Regions from separate parts of the Pseudarthrobacter woesei genome, predicted to be linked through region 1. Evidence: predicted binding sites of a transcription regulator. Region 1 holds the regulator's gene; the other holds the start of a gene.
The links. The regulator Rex, encoded in region 1, represses fermentation and respiration genes when NADH is low (regulators of the CRP and FNR family bind a similar motif). The targets are predictions, from matches to a motif close to CTTGTGAANNNNTTCACAAG.
Positions count from the first base shown of each region.

Region 1 (3,477 bases):
TGCAGGGCGTCAAGCCCCGCAGCGGCCTCCCTGCATATGCTACGTCGGAAGGGTTGTGCGCGGGCTGAGAATACCTCTCGGGAATGATCCGCGCAGCAGCCGGCCCGCGGTACGGTGGAGATAAACCATGCTGGGGGCAGGGCAGGATGCTGGTCCCGGCAGCCGCTCCAGACCGACATGCAAAGGACCGCCATGAGTATCCCTCCCGTCCCGCCGGCCAACCCGGACGGCCCCGCGCCGGGCGAAAAGCCGACGCCCCAGTACGGCCAGAACGCGCCGGCCGCCCCCCAGTACGGCCAGAACGCCCCTGCCGCCCCCCAGTACGGCCAGGTCCCGCCCCAGTACGGGAAGTCCGAATACGGCCAGTCCCCCTACGCCCAGTACCCGTCCGGCCAGCCGCAGGGTCCCTCAGCCGCGCCAAAGCAGGTCAACACCGCATTTTGGCTCATCGTCGCCTCCGGCGTGGTGTGGGTAATCTCCCTGCTCGTCTCACTCGGGGCGTTGGAGAGCGCCGACATGCGGGACATGTTCGAGCAGCAGATGGCGGCTGCCGGCGGCGCCGACGTGACGTTCAATGACATCAAGCCGTTCCTGACCGGCACCATACTCGTCTTCGCCGCAATCGGCGCCGGACTCTACGCGCTCGTTGCTTTAAACATCCGCAAGGGCAAGAACTGGGCACGGATCCTTGGCACGGTTTTCGCTGCCTTGTCGGTTTTCAGCCTCTTTCCGCTGAGCCTCGCAACCCTGGCGGCCGTGCTCGGCATTGCCGGCATTGTGATGTTGTACCTGCCGGCGAACTCGCCCTACTTCAGCAAGCGGCAGCCGTTCGCCAATCCGTACGGACAGCCGGGCGGACCTTACTAAACAGGCAGGCACCAGCGCAGAGGGCGCAGGAGCCGGACGGTCTGACTAAAGCTAGTCGGCATCCTCCGGATTCTGCGCCCTTTGTGCGTGGTACGCGAGAATCTGGAGTTCGGTGGCCATATCCACCTTGCGCAGGTTGACCCCCGGCGGCACCTGGAGCATCACCGGGGCAAAGCTGAGGATGCTGCGGACGCCGGCAGCAATCACGCGGTCGCAGACGCTCTGCGCCGCCGCGGCCGGCAGTGCCAGCACCACCATGTTGGTACCGGTGCGCTGTAGCACCGGCTGAAGATCGGCTGCGTCGCTGACCCGAAGCCAGCCGACCTCACTGCCCACCACCATCTGGTCGGCGTCGAAGATCGCGACGATATCGAAGCCCCGGGATTCGAAGCCGCCGTACCGCGCGAGGGCCTTGCCGAGGTTGCCCGCACCGACAATCGCGACCTTCCAGTCATGTGTCAGGCCGAGGGCGGCGGCAATGTGCCGGTTGAGGTACTGGACTTCGTAGCCGACACCGCGAGTGCCGTAGGACCCGACGAAGGAGAGGTCCTTGCGGAGCGTCGAGGAACTGACACCCGAGGCTTCGGCCAGTGATTCGGAGGAGACGCGGTCCACACCTTCGGCCAGCAAGGTGGTCAGGGCGCGCAGGTAAATGGTCAGCCGGGATACGGCCGCGGGGGGAATCTGTTTGGCTGCAGTCCCTGTTCCCCCGGGTACCGCCTCGGGAGATGAATCCAGCGAAGTCACTATCTGCTCCATTGCGTCGCGTTGTGCCTTCCACTCTAGAGCCACTGCAGTTCGGCCAACAAAGCCGGGGGCTTTTGGGACCGCGGTGAGTCAGGTCCCTTGTTGAAGGGCCCGCCGCAGGGTCCGGTCCAGCCGGGCTTCGTCGATCTTCCAGAAATCCCGCTGGACTCCATCCACCAGCACCACCGGGATCTCCTCGGCATAGCGCTCACGCAACGCCGCGTCGTCGTCAACCGATTGTTCGCTCCAGCCGATCCCGAGGGCTTCTGTGACACGGCCGACTGCGGCGCGCGCGGCGGCGCAGAGGTGGCAGTCGGCTTTGGTGATCAGAACGACTTCGGGGAGGGGCGCGGGAGTGGGCATGGTTCCACGGTAGCCCGGCGGACCGTCCGGCGTCGACGCGCGGCACATCCGGTCCCGTCTCCGCGGCCCGGCCGACGGGAACCGGCTCCCGCATTGGCTAGACTCGAGGAATGCCCGAGGAGAAGTACGTCGCTGTGGCCGGACAGCCTGTTGCTCCGCCGCAGCAAGGCGAGGCCGCGTTCTTCGACGTCGATAACACCCTCATGCGGGGCGCCAGCCTGTTCCATGTGGCGCGCAAGATGCACCAGCGCGGGGCCTTCACCGTCCGGGAGGCCGCCGGTTTCGCGTGGAAGCAGCTCATGTTCGTGCTGCGCGGCGAGAACATGGATGATGTGCACGCCGTCCGCGACTCCGCCCTGACCCTGGCCGCCGGCATCACGGTGGAGGACGTCGAGGCGCTGGGTGAAGAGGTCTATGACGAGATGATCGAGTCCCGGATCTGGCCGGGTGCAAAGGCCCTCGCCGAGCAGCATCTCCGGGTGGGCCGCAAGGTCTGGCTCGTGACGGCGACGCCGATCGAGGTGGCTACCGTGATCTCCACGCGACTGGGCCTCACCGGCGCCCTCGGCACGGTGGGCGAGATCGTGGACGGGCGGTACACCGGCAGGCTGGTGGGCGACATCCTGCACGGCCCCGCCAAGGCAATCGCCGTCCGCGGGATCGCCGAGGCCGAGGGCCTGGACCTCGACCGCTGCTGGGCCTACAGCGACTCGCACAACGACATCCCGCTGCTGAGTATGGTGGGGCATCCCGTGGCCATCAACCCGGATTCGCGGCTGCGCCGGCACGCCCGGGAGCACAACTGGCCGGTCTACGACTTCCGCTCCGGTCGCCGCGCCGCGACCCTGGGCCTCAAGGCGGCCACTGCCGGCGGGGTCATCTACGGCCTCTGGCGGGGCTTCTCCCGCTTCCGCGGCCCCACCCTGTAGCTTCCGGGCCTTTCCTCCTGCGGATTCGCCCCGCCGCAGGGCCGCTTTTCGCTGCGCTTTCATCCACGCGCTACGTTTCCGGCCGAGCGCTACGCGGATCACAGCGTCGCTCGCGCGAACCCGCAGCGCTCGAAGGAATGCGCGTCGCCCGCCCGAACCCGCGTCGCACGCGCGAACCAGGCCCGAACCGGGCGCGAAAACCCCAAAGAAAATGCCCGCCGCCTGGAAGGCAACGGGCATTCACACTCTGCGAAGTATCTCTACTTCTTATTGCGACGCTGGTGGCGCGTCTTGCGAAGCAGCTTGCGGTGCTTCTTCTTGGCCATACGCTTGCGACGCTTCTTAATAACTGAACCCACGAAAGTTCCTTACCGGCTAGATGCAGTACCTGCCTGTTGGGAAGGGTCCGCGGGCTAAGCAGCAGACTGAAACAACGGACAGGTTCTTACAATGACGTAAAACGTTCCTTAACAGGGTACCGCCTCTCGGGGGCACACCACGACCGCAGGCACTCCCGGCGCCTGCAGTTGACAATTCCGGCCGCGGCAGATGCTGCGGCCGGACTCAGGCT
Region 1 is NZ_JBVAYU010000002.1:438,982-442,458, forward strand. It holds gene ACZYZE_RS05140 (hypothetical protein) at 193-867, shown strand; gene ACZYZE_RS05145 (redox-sensing transcriptional repressor Rex) at 919-1,614, opposite strand; gene ACZYZE_RS05150 (glutaredoxin family protein) at 1,705-1,977, opposite strand; gene ACZYZE_RS05155 (HAD family hydrolase) at 2,088-2,906, shown strand; gene ACZYZE_RS05160 (30S ribosomal protein bS22) at 3,167-3,265, opposite strand; gene ACZYZE_RS05165 (helix-turn-helix domain-containing protein) at 3,471-3,477, opposite strand, start outside.

Region 2 (3,477 bases), on a different contig from region 1:
CACGTGGTGGATGTAGTCGTTCTTGAGGACGACCTTCTTCTTCATGATTACCGGCTCCCCGCCGGCAAGATCGATCGTGTAGAAGCTGGTCCCGAAGTATGTGTCCGTAGTGTTGTAGCGGAAGTACAGGGTGAACCAGTTGAAGCGCACCTTAACCTGGTCGCCGTCGCGGTCCACGATCTCGATGTCGGTGATGTTGTGCCCGGTGCGGGGCTCCGGGAGGGAGGTGGCCGAGGACCGGTCCGTTTTGATCCGGAAGACCCGGTCCTCAATGCCTCCGCGGTTGTCGTAGTAAATGAGCGAGATCTCGTTCTGCGGGTCCTCGGTCAGCCGGTCGTCGACGTCCCATGCGGGCATCCAGAACTCGGAGTCCGGGTGGTAGCACTGGAGCCAGTCATCAAATCGGCGCTCATCCAGCAGCCGGGCCTCCCGATACAGGAAGGCGCGGACGGTTTCGAGGGTGGCGATCTCCTCGGCGGTCTTGAGCGCCGCAGCAGGTTTTGTCAGGTTGGTCATGGGTTATGCACTCTCTCTGGTTCGACGTGGACGCGGTCAGGCAGTGACGGGAACGGTATCCACGGCGGAGAGCTCCGCCTCCGTCAGGGCCCGGTCCATGACTTTCTTCCAGTACCCGTGCTGGATTGGGTAGAGCCCCTCGTCCTCGGTGCGCACCCCGGACGCGATCACCTTGGTCATGCCCAGGGCCTGGGCCTGCTCGTCGGGGCCCGCGATCTCATGGGTGGATCCGCGCGTCATGTCGTTCCAAGGCGCGGAGGTTGCCCAGTAAGTCTTGTTGCAGGATCGGAATTCTTCGAGGTCGTCGGGGGTGGCCATGCCCGTGGCGTTGAAGAAGTCCTCGTACTGGCGGATGCGCTTGGAGCGGTTCTCCTGGGATTCGCCCTTGGGTGCGATGCAGTAAATGGTGACCTCGGTCTGGTCCGCGGAGATGGGGCGGAAGTGGCGGATCTGGGAGGAGAACTGGTCCATGATGTAGACATTCGGGTACAGGCACAGGTTCCGCGAGATGTTGATCATGAAGTTGGCCATCTCCTCGCCGTACTTCGCCACAAGCTCCTCGCGCCGGTCCCACAGCGGGCGGTCCTCGGGGTTGGTCCACTCCTGCCACAGCAGCAGGTGGCCGTGGTCGTAGGAATAGAAGCCGCCCTTGACCTTGCCCCATTTGCCGGCGTCCATGGCCTTGGTCTTGTTGGCGGAGTCGCCTGCGCTGCGGCGGGCGGTGGTGGCAGCGTAGTTCCAGTGCACGGCGGTGACGTGGTAGCCGTCGGCGCCGTTCTCCGCCTGCACCTTCCAGTTGCCGTCATAGGTGTAGGTGGATGAGCCGCGCAAGACTTCGAGTCCCTCTGGGGACTGGTCCACGATGGAGTCGATCACCTTGGTGGCGTCACTCAGGTGCTCTACGAGCGGGAGCACGTCCGCCTTCAAGGAACCAAAGAGGAAACCGCGGTAGGAGTCGAAGCGGGCAACCTTGGTGAGGTCGTGGGAGCCCTCCTTGTTGAAAGTCTCCGGGTAGCCGGCGTTGCGGGAGTCCTTGACCTTCAGCAATTCACCGGAGTTCTTGAAGGTCCAGCCATGGAACGGACAGGTGAAAGTGGTGCGGTTGTCCGTCTTGCGGCGGCACAGCATCGCGCCGCGGTGGGAGCAGGCGTTGACGATGCAGTTCAGGTTCTCGTCCTTGTCACGGGTGATCACAACCGGAGTACGGCCGATGTTGGTGGTGAAGTAGTCCCCCACATTGGGGATCTGGGACTCATGGGCGAGATAAACCCAGTTGCCCTCGAAGATGTGCTTCATCTCCAGTTCGAAAATATCCTCATCGGTGAAAATTTCGCGCTTGGCCCGGATGACACCGTTCTCACGGTCATCGATAACGGCGTCGGAAAGGACCCCACGGACATGGGTCAGATTCTCGGTCATGGCTGCTCCTTCATTGGAGAGTGCTGGACAAATTTGGCGGGACGTCCGGGCAGGCCGGGGGCACCGATGTGGGACGTGGTCAGGCAATCCTGTCCCATCGTGACCGCACTCACATCAGGCAAATACCTAGGTTCGACCAAGGGTGTCATTATGTAGGCTTCATGACTAAAAAGCGGCCTAATCGATATTTGTGGCGTCCTTATCGGGAGGCCTATCATGAGACAGACATCACGCGTGGCCAAGTCACCGCGGGATAGAACCCTGGCGCACGGAGGCTCGCACCGGGTACAGGAACCCTTCCTCCCCTGTTCAACGAAGAGTATGGAGATCACCATGACTGACACCCAAACGGACGCCCGTAAAGAGGACGAGGGCACTGCCGTCGAAGCCGGCTCAAAGGCCACCGAGCGCTTTACCGCCTCAGGAAAACTCGCACAGCTGGATGTGCCGAAGGAAAGGGTGAGCCTGCTGGCAGGGGCACTTATCAAGGCCGCCAACGACATCGTCGTCGAACACGAGGTCACCTACGAGGAATACAACGCACTCAAAGCCTGGCTGATCAAGGTGGGCATCGACGGGGAATGGCCGCTGTTCCTGGACGTGTGGCTGGAACACACTGTCGAGGACGTCAACTCCCAGGACCGTCCAGGCACTGTGGGTACCATCGAGGGACCCTACTACGTGCCCGGCTCCCCGGTGCTCCAGAGCCCTGGCACCGTGGAGATGCGCGAGGACGAGGAGGGCACCCCGCTGCACTTCACGGGCCGCTTCACTGATACCGAGGGCAATGCAATCCAGGGTGCCCAGGTGGAAATTTGGCATGCGGACAGCGCCGGGTTCTACTCCCAGTACGCCCCGGGCCTCCCCGAATGGCTCTTCCGCGCCACGGTCAAAGCAAACGACGACGGCCGCTTCGAAATCAACACCATGCGTCCGGCGCCTTACCAGATCCCCACGGACGGAGCTTGCGGTCAGCTGATCAACGCGGCCGGGTGGCACGCCTGGCGCCCGGCGCACATCCACATCAAGGTCTCCGCGCCCGGCTTCCAGCCGGTGACCCAGCAGCTGTACTTCCCCGGCGATCCTCATAACGCCGATGACATTGCCTCGGCGGTCAAGCCCGAGCTGATACTGGCCCCGCGTCCGCGCACGGACGGCCAGGCCGGCGAAGAAGTGGTCTATGACTACGTCCTCGCCAAAGAAGGCCAGCACAAGTAGAGCCAATGCCCGCAATCAGTGCACGCGCCCCGGCTCTTGCACGGACGACGCCCCGGAGTGCCAACTCCGGGGCGCCGGTTTTCTTCCGCCGTTCCCAGGAGCCAGAATGCCGCGATACCGCCAGATCCAGCCCGCCATGCCCCATGCGGAAGCCGCTGCGGCTCCGGAGTCCCAACCGCGGCTGGAACGCCCGGGGGTTCGCCCCGCCGGGTTGCGCCAATTCCTCCGTGATCTGGGCACGCCCTATGTATCGAACGGGTTAATCGGACTCATCTTCGCCGGCTCCGGCCCGATAGCGGTCACACTGGCCGTTGGAACGGCGGG
Region 2 is NZ_JBVAYU010000016.1:53,520-56,996, reverse strand. It holds gene benB (benzoate 1,2-dioxygenase small subunit) at 1-516, opposite strand, end outside; gene benA (benzoate 1,2-dioxygenase large subunit) at 553-1,935, opposite strand; gene catA (catechol 1,2-dioxygenase) at 2,257-3,153, shown strand; gene ACZYZE_RS17215 (benzoate/H(+) symporter BenE family transporter) at 3,260-3,477, shown strand, end outside.
Region 2: benA (benzoate 1,2-dioxygenase large subunit) is a predicted target of Rex. The motif match lies at 2,032-2,051, and genes of this name have one in related genera.